2 regions of the Delftia sp. 60 genome follow, and region 1 is predicted to be linked to the other one. Evidence: predicted binding sites of a transcription regulator. Region 1 holds the regulator's gene; the other holds the start of a gene.
What was found. Region 1 encodes FNR, which switches genes on or off when oxygen is low (the NO sensors DNR and NnrR bind a similar motif). Its sites were predicted from a motif close to TTGATNNNNATCAA; they were not measured.

Region 1 (5,886 bases):
GGCCGGGCGCCTGTGGTGCGGCTTCTCGTGCCCGCAGACGGTCTACACCGAGATCTTCATGTGGGTGGAGCGCAAGGTCGAAGGCGACCGCAGCGCGCGCATGCGGCTGGACAAGAACGGCTGGACCTTCGAGAAGGCCTGGAAGAAGTCGCTCAAGCAGTTGCTGTGGATCGCCATTGCGCTGTGGACCGGCTTCACCTTCGTGGGCTACTTCGTGCCCATCCGCGAGCTGGGCGGCGAGCTGCTGGCGCTGCAGGGCAGCTGGCAGATGTTCTGGGTGCTGTTCTACGGCTTTGCCACCTATGGCAACGCGGGCTACATGCGCGAGCAGGTCTGCAAGTACATGTGCCCCTATGCGCGCTTTCAGAGCGCCATGTTCGACCGGGACACCATGATCGTCAGCTACGACACGGGCCGGGGCGAGCCGCGTGCGCCGCGCACCAAGAAGGTGGACTACAAGGCCCAGGGCCTGGGCGACTGCATCGACTGCAAGATGTGCGTGCAGGTCTGCCCCGTGGGCATCGACATCCGCAACGGTCTGCAATACGAATGCATTGGCTGCGGCCTGTGCATAGACGCCTGCAATTCCATCATGGACAAGATGGAGTACCCGCGCGGCCTGATCCGCCTGACCACGCAGAACGCCATGGCCGGCCTGTGGCGGCGTGCCCAGGTGCTGCGCCGCATCTTCCGTCCGCGCGTGCTGATCTACTCGGCCGTGCTGATCGGCTTGAGCGTGGCCATGATCGTGAGCCTGGCGCTGCGCCAGTCGGTCAAGGTGGACGTGATCCGCGACCGCGCCTCGCTGTCGCGCATCGTGGCGGGCGGCAAGCTGGAGAATGTCTACCGCCTGCAGATCATGAATGCCACCGAGCAGGCCCAGCGCTACCGCATCAGCGCCCATGGCCTCGATGGGCTGGAGCTGGCGTCCGAGCAGGAAGTCGAGGTCGGCCCGGCCGAGACGCGCGGCATTGCGGCGCGCCTGCAGATTCCCTACGGTTCGGCCGAGCCGGGCTCGCACACCGTATTCTTCGATATCGATGCCGTGCATTCAGGCGCGGGACGCGCGTCCGAAAAGGCCGTCTTCCTGGTGCCCCGGTGATGTTCCTGGCAGGCGCGGCACGGTCCGCGCCTGCCGCCTGAAAGAAAGAGGTTTCCCATGTCTTCCAGTCCCGCAGTGTCCGCGCCCGCGCAGGCTCCCTCGCACCCCGACGCCGGCAAGCCCTGGTGGAAGTTCGGCCATGTCTGGCTGGTGGTGGCCGGCCCGGCGGCCGTGGTGGTCGCTGCCGTGATCACGGCCATCATCGCCATCAATGGCGCCGATCCCGTGATCGACCCCGACTACTACCGCAACGGCATCAAGATCAACGAGCGTGCCGATGGCGTGCGCGAAGTGCCCAAGAGCATGGCGCCCGCCGTCACCGGCCGCAACCATGCGGCCACGCCCGCGCACGATCACCCCACCGACCGCTGATCGCCGTGCACCCCTGCAAGAGGCCGCAGTCGCGGCCTTTTTGCATGGCGGATCGCATCTCCGGCATTCGCGACGGGTGAGGGTTTCCTACAGGCGTGCAGGGCGCTGCGGGGCTTGGCGCCATGCGTTGGCGCGGCGCACAATGAAGGCGACCCCTCGACAGCACAAGGAGATCGCTGATGTTGGCCCAACGCTGGATGTGGATTGCCTGGCCTGCCTTTCTGGCAGCCGCCGTGATGGAGATGCTGGTTTTTGCCTTTGTGGACCCGCTGGAGCTGCATTGGCTCGGCGACCTGGGCTGGTCGCGCCAGGGCATCTACACGCTGGCCTTCTTTGCCTTCTGGGGCGTGACCATGCTCTCCAGCCTGATGACCACCATGCTGGGCCGCTCGGCCCGCGATCTCAATGACGGCGTGGTCTCCGAGCCCGACCCGGACCTGGCCATGCAGGGGCTGGGGCGGGACTGAGCGAGAGCCCGCCGCAATGAACAAGGCCCGCTGTCGCGGGCCTTGTTCATTGGCGGATGAATGCTTGCCGCCCTTGCAGCCTCACTGGCACTGCTGGCTGTTGACGATGCGCTTGAGCGCCTCCGTGTCCAGGATGCGCAGATGGCGCTGGCGCACCTCGATGATGTTGTCGTCCGCGAACTTGGAGAAGGTGCGGCTCACCGTCTCCAGCTTCAGGCCCAGGTAGCTGCCGATTTCCTCGCGCGTCATGCGCAGCACCAGTTCGGACTTGGAAAAGCCCCGCGCATGCAGGCGCTGCACCAGGTTGAGCACGAAGGCGGCCAGGCGCTCTTCGGCGCGCATGCTGCCCAGCAGCAGCATCACGCCGTGCTCGCGCACGATCTCGCGGCTCATGACCTTGTGCACATGGTTTTGCAGGGCCGTGACCTCGCGCGACAGGTCTTCCAGCTTGTCGAAGGGCATGACGCAGACTTCGGCGTCTTCCAGCGCGACGGCATCGCAGGTGTGGTGGTCGTTGACGATGCCGTCCAGGCCGATGATCTCGCCGGCCATCTGAAAGCCTGTGACCTGGTCGCGTCCGTCCTCGGTGGCCACGCAGGTCTTGAAGAAGCCGGTGCGGATGGCGTACAGCGAGGTGAATGTCTCGCCGTTGCGAAACAGCAGGCCTCCGCGCTTGACCTTGCGGCGCGTGGCCACGATGTCGTCGATGCGCTGCATCTGCTCGGCATCCAGGCCCATGGGCATGCACAGTTCGCGCAGGTTGCAGTTGGAGCAGGAGGCTTTGATGGTCTGAAGGTTCATGGAGTGATAAACATCAGCGGCACACAGCGTGCCGGCGGTGACCTCGTGGATTGCGATGAGTTGGATCAAATTGTCGCAGCAGTCCCTCAAACAACTCTTGATATGAGTCAAGGACATGACCGATGTGCTGCGGCACAGTCGAGGTATTAGAGGAAAAAACCCATGACCGCTGTCACCCCAGAGCTGCTGCGTCGCTTTGACGTACCGGGGCCCCGATACACCTCGTTCCCTACCGCCGACCGCTTTGTCGAGGCCTTTGGTGCAGAGGACTATATCCTGGCGCTGCAACAACGCAAATCGAGTACCGCAGCGCGTGCCATGCCTTTGTCGCTGTATGTGCACGTGCCCTTTTGCGAGTCGCTTTGCTACTACTGCGCCTGCAACAAGATCGTGACGCGCCACCACGATCGCGCCGCCGTCTACCTGGACTACCTGGCGCGCGAGATGGCCTTGCATACTGCCCATTGCGGCAAGGGCCAGACCGTCAGCCAGCTGCACCTGGGCGGCGGCACGCCCACCTTCTTCTCCGACGACGAGTTGCGCACGCTGATGGGCCTGTTGCGCGAGCATTTCAAGCTGGAGCCGGGTGGCGAGTACTCCATCGAGGTCGATCCGCGCACCGTCAGCGTCGAGCGCCTGGCCGTGCTCAAGGAGCTGGGCTTCAACCGCCTGAGCTTCGGTGTGCAGGACTTTGACGAACAGGTGCAGATCGCGGTTCATCGCGTGCAGCCGGCCGAGCAGGTGTTCGAGCTGGTGGCGGCCGCGCGGCAGCTGGGCTTTGCCTCCATCAACGTGGACCTGATCTACGGCCTGCCCAAGCAGACGCCCGAATCCTTCGAGCGCACGCTGGCCCAGGTCAACGCGCTGCGGCCCGACCGCATCGCGCTCTATGCCTATGCCCACCTGCCCGAGCGCTTCAAGCCGCAGCGGCGCATTGCGGCCGAGGATCTGCCCCAGGGGGCCGACAAGCTGGCCATGCTGTCGCGTTCCATCGCCGCGTTCATGGACGGTGGTTATGTTTACGTGGGCATGGACCACTTCGCCCTGCCCGAGGACTCGCTGGCCGTGGCCAAGCGCCAGGGCCGGCTGCACCGCAACTTCCAGGGCTACAGCACCCAGCCCGACTGCGACCTGATTGCGCTGGGCGTGTCGGCCATCGGCAAGGTGGGTGCCAGCTACAGCCAGAACGCCAAGACGCTGGAGGAGTACTACGACGCCATCGACGCCAGCCACCTGCCCGTGGTGCGTGGCCTGGCGCTGTCGCGCGACGACCTGGTGCGCCGCGCCGTCATCATGGCCATCATGTGCCAGGGCGCCGTGCTGTTCGAGCCCATGGAGCAGGCCTGGCTGCTGGGCTTTCGCGAGTACTTCGCGCCCGAGATGGCGGCCCTGGAGGACCTGCAGGCCAAGGGCCTGGTGCAGATCAGCGACGAGGGCTTCCAGGTCACGCCCATGGGCTGGTACTTCGTGCGCGGCGTGGCCATGCTGTTTGACCGATATCTGCAGGCGGACAAGAACCGGGCGCGGTTTTCGAGGATCATCTAGGCCCCATGCTGTTGTCGCTGCTCTGGACCGCTTTGATCATGGGGCTCGTCGGCGGGCCCCATTGCCTTGCCATGTGCGCTGCGCCCTGCGGCGTGGTCACGGGCGGGGCGGGGCAGGGCGGCGGCTCGCAGGTGGTGGCCGTGCATGGATTGCAAAGCCGGCTGTGGCTGCGCACGGCGCTGTTCCACGGCGGCCGTCTGGCCGGCTATGCCAGCCTGGGCGCTGCGTCTGCCCTGGCCATGGAGAGCCTGTCCTGGCTCACCAGCCAGACCACGGCGCTGCAGCCGTTCTGGACGCTGACCCATGTCGCCGTGATGGCCTGGGGCCTGGCCATGATGGTGCAGGCCCGCCAGCCCGCCTGGCTGGAGTCTGCCGGCCGCGCCGCCTGGCGGCGCGTGCAGCCCTGGGTGTCGGCGCCGGGCGGCACGCTGGCGGCAGGCTATGCCTGGGCGCTCATGCCTTGCGGACTGCTGTATTCGGCCGTGCTGGTCGCCGCGCTCAGCGGCGGCCCGTTGCAGGGCGCGCTGGCCATGGCGGCCTTTGGCGTGGGCAGCGGCCTGTGGCTGGTGGCCGGACCCTGGCTGTGGCGGCTGGGCCGGCAGCGCCTGAACGGCCTGCGCGCCGAATGGGGCACGCGCCTGGCCGGCCTGATGCTGGTGGGCGTGGCCGTCTGGGCGCTGTGGATGGACCTGATCTACAAGCCCAGCCTCTGGTGCCGTTGAGCAACAGCTGAGGCCAGACTTGGCACCTGGGGTCGCGGATTGGCTGCGAGGCCCTCAGAACTGGAGATAATGCCCGAATCATCGGCTTACATATTGCCGATTCCTTCAGCCTCGGGGCCGTTGCCGCGCGTGAACCATTCCGTCCTCATCGATATCCGAGACCTCCGTCCGGGCATGTTTGTCCAGCTCGATGTTGGGTGGCTGAACCATCCCTTTCCGGTCAGCAGCTTCAAGATCACCTCCAGCGCACAGATCCAGACCCTGAAATCCCTGGGCCTGGAGGTGGTGCGCTGTGTCCCGCACAAAAGCGACACCTGGCCCGCCGAGGTGCGCACCCCGCCGCCGCAGGAGCTGCCGCCCGTCGTGGCGGCCCCCGAGCCTGCACCCACCGAACCTGCGCCAGCACCGCTGCTGCTGTCCGTGCCCGACTGGCGCGGCCGGCTGGAGGACTGCAATGCGCGCTTTCAGAAGGTGGAGCGCGGCTATGTGGCCATAGAGACCACCATCGCCAGCGCGCCCGAGCAGGCGCGCATGCCCACCGAGGCCCTGGTCGATGGCTGCCTGGCCGAACTGGCGGGCCCGCAGGACGTGGCCATTCACCTGCTGTCCGATGGCGTGGGCAGTAGCCAGAGCGTGCATGCCGTCAACGTGACCGTGCTCAGCCTGCTGCTGGGCCGGGCCCTGGGCCTGCAGGAATCGCTGCTGCGCGACCTGGGCCTGGCGGCGCTGCTGCATGACGCGGGCAAGCCCGTGGCCGGTGTCGAAGGCATGCACGGCCTGGCCCTGGAGCCTTCCGTGCCCGACGCCCTGCGCGAGCGCTACGAGCGCCATGTGGGCGAATCCGTGGCCATTGCCATGCGCATGGGCCTGTCGGCCC
Region 2 (5,886 bases), 1.5 Mb from region 1:
CTGGTTGGAGCGCGGGCCGAACTCGGGGTTGTCGGCGTCCAGCGGCGTCCTGGTGTCCCAGATGGCGCGCAGGCCCTCGACCTGGCCTTCGCCGAACAGATCGCCGCCCTCGCAGACTTCCTGCACCAGCTGCTCGAAGGAAATGCTCTGCCAGCGGCCGCTGCCGCGCGGGCCCACGCGCTTGAGCGGGGTGAGCACGCGGTGCGGCGCGTTCTGGTGCTCCAGCATGGACGAGCCGCGCGCGCAGGACGTGGCCCGGCCCTCCAGGCCCAGCTCCTTGCCCAGTTTGGCGTAGACCTCGCGCACGGGTTCTTCCATGGCGGCCGGGCGCGTGGTGGCCAGCGGGTGGTAGGGGTTGCCTGCCACGCGCAGGATGCGGTTGCTGGCGGTATCGACACGCACGCGCACGCCGCACTGCGTCCAGCAGCCCAGGCAGCTGGAGGGGCTGACCACCTGGCCGGGCTGGGTGGCGAGCGCGCCCGTGGCCGGGTCGATGCGGAACTCGGGCGTCAGCGAATTGCCGCGCGTGGCGCTGGCCGTGGGCGTGCCCGAGGTGCCTGCGACCAGGCCCTTGGCACCGCGCGCCAGTGTTTCACCGTAGCCGGCCGCAAAGGCGGCCAGCCCGCCGGCGGTGAGGCCCCGCGCAGCAGCAGGCGGCGGCGTGTGGCCTCGGCATCCAGGGAATCTTCGGGAGCTTGGGGGAGTTTCTTCTTGTCGGTCATGAAAGGCTTTCTGTGGCGCGGCCGGCCGGTGGCGGGCCGCGCTCCGTGAATGGGTGAGGGGGCGTCAGGGCGGCGGTGTCAGAGGGCGCGGGCCGCGGCCGAGCGCGCGGGAAACAGCTCCAGCGCCCAGGTGGCCAGCGTCACCAGTGCAATGCACAGGCCGGCCACGCCCAGCATGCCCAGCAGGCCGTCGCCGCCCAGCGGCATGTGGTAGATGTACAGGCCCGCGCCGTACTTGGGCACGCCTTGCACGCCCATGAACAGCGCCCAGCGGAAGGCCCAGGCCGCGGCGGCCAGGCCCAGCCCCAGGGCCAGCGTGTAGCGCGGGCAGGCCATGCGCTGCCCACCCCGCACCAGGGCCCACAGCAGGGCGGCACCGGCCACGGCCGAGCCCAGCATGCTCAGGCGCCAGACCGGAAACTGCTGCCACAGCTGCAGCGCCGCCTGGAAGGAGCGGCCCTGGCCCAGCCAGCCGGCAACGGCCCAGACCGCCACCATGGCCAGCAGGCACAGCGCCAGCGCCAGGCCCAGCACGCGCAGGGCCTGCAGGGCGCCGGCATCGGGGCGGTGGCGGGCGGGCAGAAAGCGCGCCGTCACCAGCATGCAGCCCACCGTGGCCAGCCAGCCCGTGAGTGCCAGGTTCAGCGGCACCCACAGCGTGTTCCACAGCGGGCGCGAGCGCACGGCCATCAGCTCGGCGCCGGTATAGGCGGTGATGGTCAGCGCCGACACGGCCAGCAGCGGCGCCAGCCAGCGCAGCCACTGCGGCCGGCCTAGCCACCAGGCCAGCACGAAGGCCAGCGCCAGCCCCACGAAGACGGGCAGCAGCAGGGCGCCCACCGACATCCACGACCACGGCGTGAAGTGCGCATAGAAATGCCAGAAGCGCGCAGGCTGGTGCAGGTCGGCCAGCAGCGACACGGGTGCGGCGATGGCGCTGACGGCCAGCACCAGCACGGCGGCCGGCAGCAGGCGCGCCATGGCGCTGCCGCGCGGCGCCCAGGCGCAGGCGGCGGCCAGCAGGGCGGCGCCCGTGGCAATGCCGGCCAGGAAGAAGTACTGCACGGCCCAGGGCAGCCAGGCCGATTCGTAGGCGGGGGTCAGGAGTTCGACGATGTGCATGGGGTGCTCCTTGCGTTCAGTGGGAAGTGACCAGCCGCACGCTGGCCTGCCCGTCCACGCCGTCGACGAAGGCGTCGGGCAATCCCAGGTAGTACACATGCGGGTCCGTGCCCATGGCGGGCTTGAGCACCTTGAGGTCCTTGGCGTGCTCGCGCATGCGCTGGCGGATCTCGCTGCCCTCGTCGTTGAGGTCGCCGATCACGCGGGCGCCGCCCACGCAGCTTTCCACGCAGGCCGGCAGCAGGCCGGCTTCCAGGCGGTGCTCGCAGAAGGTGCACTTGTCGGCGGTCTGCGTCTCGTGGTTGATGAAGCGTGCGTCATAGGGGCAGGCCTGCACGCAGTAGCCGCAGCCCACGCAGCGCTCGTTGTCCACCAGCACGATGCCGTCGCTGCGCTGGAAGGTGGCCTGCACCGGGCAGACCGGCACGCAGGGCGGGTTGTCGCAGTGGTTGCACAGGCGCGGCAGGTTGAGCATGGCCGGCGGCAGGTCCTCGTTGCCCGCGTGCTGCACCTCGTACTGCAGCACCGTGGTGCGGAACTGGCCCAGCGGCGGCAGGTTCTCCATGGAGCAGCTCACCGTGCAGGCCTGGCAGCCTATGCAGCGGCGCAGATCCACCAGCATGCCGTAGCGCCTGCCGGCCTCGCCGGGGCGGCGCGGTGGCTGGAAACCCGTGGTGCCGGGCGCGGCCGCCGCCACGGGCAGGGCCACGGCCGCCATGGCGGCGGCCAGCAGGTCCTGCAGGAAGCCGCGCTTGCCGGCGGCGGGCTGCGCATGGGCGGCGGTGCGGGCGGGGATGTCCTGGGAGGAGGGCTTGCAGCTGCAGTCGTTGCAGCCGCTGCCGGCGCGGGATGTTTTTGGCATGGCCTGTCTTTCATCGTCCTGCGGCCACGGAGGGTGGTCGCTTAAACTCAATAAAGCATTAAAAATATGCTTTTTATATTGAATTTAATATATGAAATTCAGGGCTTTGGCGGCTTGATGTGAGTCAAGCAATGGGCTTTCCAAGTGCCTGCAGAGTGCTTGCAAAGTGCCACCGACTGCCTGCCATGGACAGGCGCCCAAGGCAGTCCATAGCGTGTGGCGCAGGGATTAAGACGGGGTTAACAGGGTGACTGCATTCCTCGGGAATGCAGGGCGCGTATCGGAAATCACCCTCTTGTTTCCGTGCGCGGCCCCGGTCTACGCTGCTTGTGTCGCCACTGCCAAGGAGTTCTCCATGAACCATGCCCTGAACAGCCTTGCTTCGGAACTGGACCTTGCCGCCGAAGCCGGCGAGCACCTGAGGCTGCAATTCACACAGGCCTGCGTGGACCGCATCGCGCACCTGCTGGAAGACCCGGACGTCATCCGCTGCGCACAAGGCCTTCGCCGCTACCTGGACGGCCAGATCGACAGGCAGGAGCTGGACCGCCTGGCCCGCGAGGCGGCCAGCCTGGCCAACCACCACCAGGGATCACGCTCCCTCGACGGCTGCGGCCATGCCGCCGTGTCCGCCACCTATGCCACGGCCCATGGGCTGGCGGGCCGGGCGCTGCAGGCGGCCGACTATGCGGCCTACGCCATGGTCTATGGCGAGGGCGGCCACGGCGCCGTCACGGACCGCGAATCGTTCGAGCCTGAATACCAATGGCAGGCCCGCTGCCTGGCCTCGCTGGCGCAGGCCGCTCAGCAGCGCACGTAGCACCAGGCCGACTGCTGCAGCAGGGCCAGTGACTCGATGCCGCCCTGCGGCAGCACGCGCATGCCGGCAGGCGCCTCGCGGCCCAGCTTCTTGAGCGTGTTCGGGCAGACCAGCGCATGGGCCAGGGCGGCCGCATCCAGATGCTGCGGCGTGCCCGGCGCGGCGTCCAGCAGCGCCTCGACGGCCGGGCCGTTGATGACGATGCGGACCTCGGCACCGGGCCGGTCCTGGCGCAGGTTGGCCAGATTGCTGCGCGCACGGGCCAGGGCGCCGGGCGTGGGCGCATGCAGCACGATGCGCAGCGGCGGCGCATCCGGCCGGGCGGGGAACAGGTCGCTCCAGTCGTTGGAGGCGGTGGAAGCGGCGGGAGAACGGCTTGTGCTCATGGTCGTCCTCGTCATTTCCTGCCGCGCGGCCCCATGACCTCTTCCAGCAGGCCCGGCGGCAGGCCGGTGCGCACCTGCACCAGTCCCTTGTCATCCTTCCAGACCAGGGCCGGCGTGGCACGCAGGCCCCAGGTGGACATCAGCGAGGCATGGTTGGCCAGCACCTGCCGCGTGGCCTGCGGCACCGGGGCCAGCGGCGTGGCGCCCGCGCCCTCTGCGCTGGCGCGGCCGGCCTTGGCATAGGCGCGTGCGTGCTCGGCCAGGGCCTGCTCGGGCTGGCGCGCGGTCAGCAAGGCGGCGGCCTTGCCCTCGCTGCTGGGCTTGAGGATGCCCACCAGAATGTGGCGCAACTGCACCTGGCCGCTCTCCACCCAGGGCCGGGCATCGTTCCACAGCTGGTTGCAATAGGGGCAATTGGGGTCGGTGAACACATAGACCGTGCGCGGCGCGTCGGCGCGGCCATCCGGTATGGACTGGGCGCGCTGCACATCGCCCCACAGCTGCTCGCCCATGGGCTTTTGCACGGCGGCCTGCAGGGCCTGGGCGTTCACGTCGCGGCCCTGGGCGTCGATCACCGTGCCCAGCACCCAGTGCTTGCCGTCAGGCATGCGGTAGATGGGCACGGGCTGGCGGTCGCGGTAGGCGGCCCAGGCCTTGAGTCCGCCCACGGCCGGCAGCGGTCCCACCAGGGTCAGTCCCTGCTGGGCCAGGAAATCCTCCGATGGCAGCTCGGACGCCGCAGCCGGCAGGGCCAAGGCTGCCGACAGGGCCAGGGCTCCTGCCAGTGCAGGCAGGGGAAACAGGGGGGAAGCGCTCATGAACATTCCTTCAGATGCTGGGCCAGGCTGGCGCGCGACAGCTCGCCCATGCGCATGCCGCACAGCCGGCCGTCGGCGCCATAGAAATAGGTGGAAGGCAGGCCCCGCTGGCGCCAGTGCCGGCCGGCCTGCTGCTGCGGGTCGAACAGCACCTGGGCCAGCGGCAGCGGGGCCGTCGCCTGCTCGCGCTGCAGGTAGCCCATCACGGCCTCGGCTGACTCGCCCTGGTTGATCCAGATGAAGCGCACATCGGGCCGTTGCTGCTGGGCCTGGGCCAGCACCGGCATCTCGCGTCTGCAAGGCGGGCACCAGGTGGCCCAGAGGTTGATCACCATGGGCTTGCCATCGGCCTGCTGCAGCTGCTGCAGCGAGACCGGCTGCGCCTGCCCGTTGACCAGGGTGAAGGCCGGCAGGGCCGGTGCATCTGCGGAGGGCAGCGCCTGCAGCAGGCTGCCCAGCACCAGCAGGGCCGCCCCCGCGCCCAGCGCCAGCCCTGTGGCGCGGCGCAGCACCGGGGAGCGGCGGCTGCGCCACAGCATGTACAGCAGCGCGGCCAGCAGGCCGGCCCAGAGGTTCCATCCCCCGTCGCGGATATCGACGACACGGCCTGCGAAGGCCGGCATCCCGCTCCAATCCCAGGGGGCCGGCGCGACCTCGGTCCACCACTGCGCTACATAGGCCAGGCGCGCCGCCAGCAGGCCGGCCAGGGTGCTTTGCCACAGCAGCGCATCCACGGCTTGGCCCGTGCGCCTTTCATTCCTGCGCGCCAGCCACTGCGCCAGCAGCCAGGCCAGCATGGCCACCACCACGCCCATCGGCAGGACCAGCGGCCCCAGCGCCAGGCTGGCAGGCAGGTGCAGCCAGGCGCCCAGCGCCGATAGCGCTGACGGCCCGCCAGGCTCTGCCGCTCCGGCAAGAACAGGCGAAGGCGCCAGCAGCAGGCCGGCAAGCAAGGGCAGGAAGGACGAAAGAAGAGGGGATGACCGGAGATGCATGGAAGGGAGTTTCAGCCATGCAGGCTGACAGGTCGTGGATGCTGGCAGCGGGGAATTAACGGGGGGTTAACGGCCTCATGGCCATCAGGCTGCGACCGGTCCATTTCGCCCAACCAATCCCATGGCCGCAGACAGCAGCAAGGCCGCAGCGGCAAATCCGC

Region 2: a site for FNR is predicted at 2,821-2,834, ahead of dsrO (sulfate reduction electron transfer complex DsrMKJOP subunit DsrO). Genes of this name have one in related genera too.

Annotation. Positions count from the first base shown of each region.
Region 1 covers NZ_PEFD01000001.1:2,850,678-2,856,563, forward strand. Annotated here, with positions in the region: gene ccoG (cytochrome c oxidase accessory protein CcoG) at 1-1,102, shown strand, start outside; gene CLV01_RS12935 (FixH family protein) at 1,160-1,474, shown strand; gene CLV01_RS12940 (hypothetical protein) at 1,654-1,941, shown strand; gene fnr (fumarate/nitrate reduction transcriptional regulator Fnr) at 2,023-2,742, opposite strand; gene hemN (oxygen-independent coproporphyrinogen III oxidase) at 2,905-4,287, shown strand; gene CLV01_RS12955 (sulfite exporter TauE/SafE family protein) at 4,293-5,009, shown strand; partial or broken gene CLV01_RS12960 (HD-GYP domain-containing protein) at 5,184-5,886, shown strand, end outside.
Region 2 covers NZ_PEFD01000001.1:4,339,179-4,345,064, reverse strand. Annotated here, with positions in the region: partial or broken gene CLV01_RS19720 (tetrathionate reductase subunit A) at 1-722, opposite strand, end outside; gene nrfD (NrfD/PsrC family molybdoenzyme membrane anchor subunit) at 801-1,844, opposite strand; gene dsrO (sulfate reduction electron transfer complex DsrMKJOP subunit DsrO) at 1,861-2,706, opposite strand; gene CLV01_RS19705 (hypothetical protein) at 3,062-3,526, shown strand; gene CLV01_RS19700 (DsrE family protein) at 3,511-3,912, opposite strand; gene dsbG (thiol:disulfide interchange protein DsbG) at 3,924-4,730, opposite strand; gene CLV01_RS19690 (TlpA family protein disulfide reductase) at 4,727-5,725, opposite strand; gene CLV01_RS19685 (MFS transporter) at 5,810-5,886, opposite strand, start outside.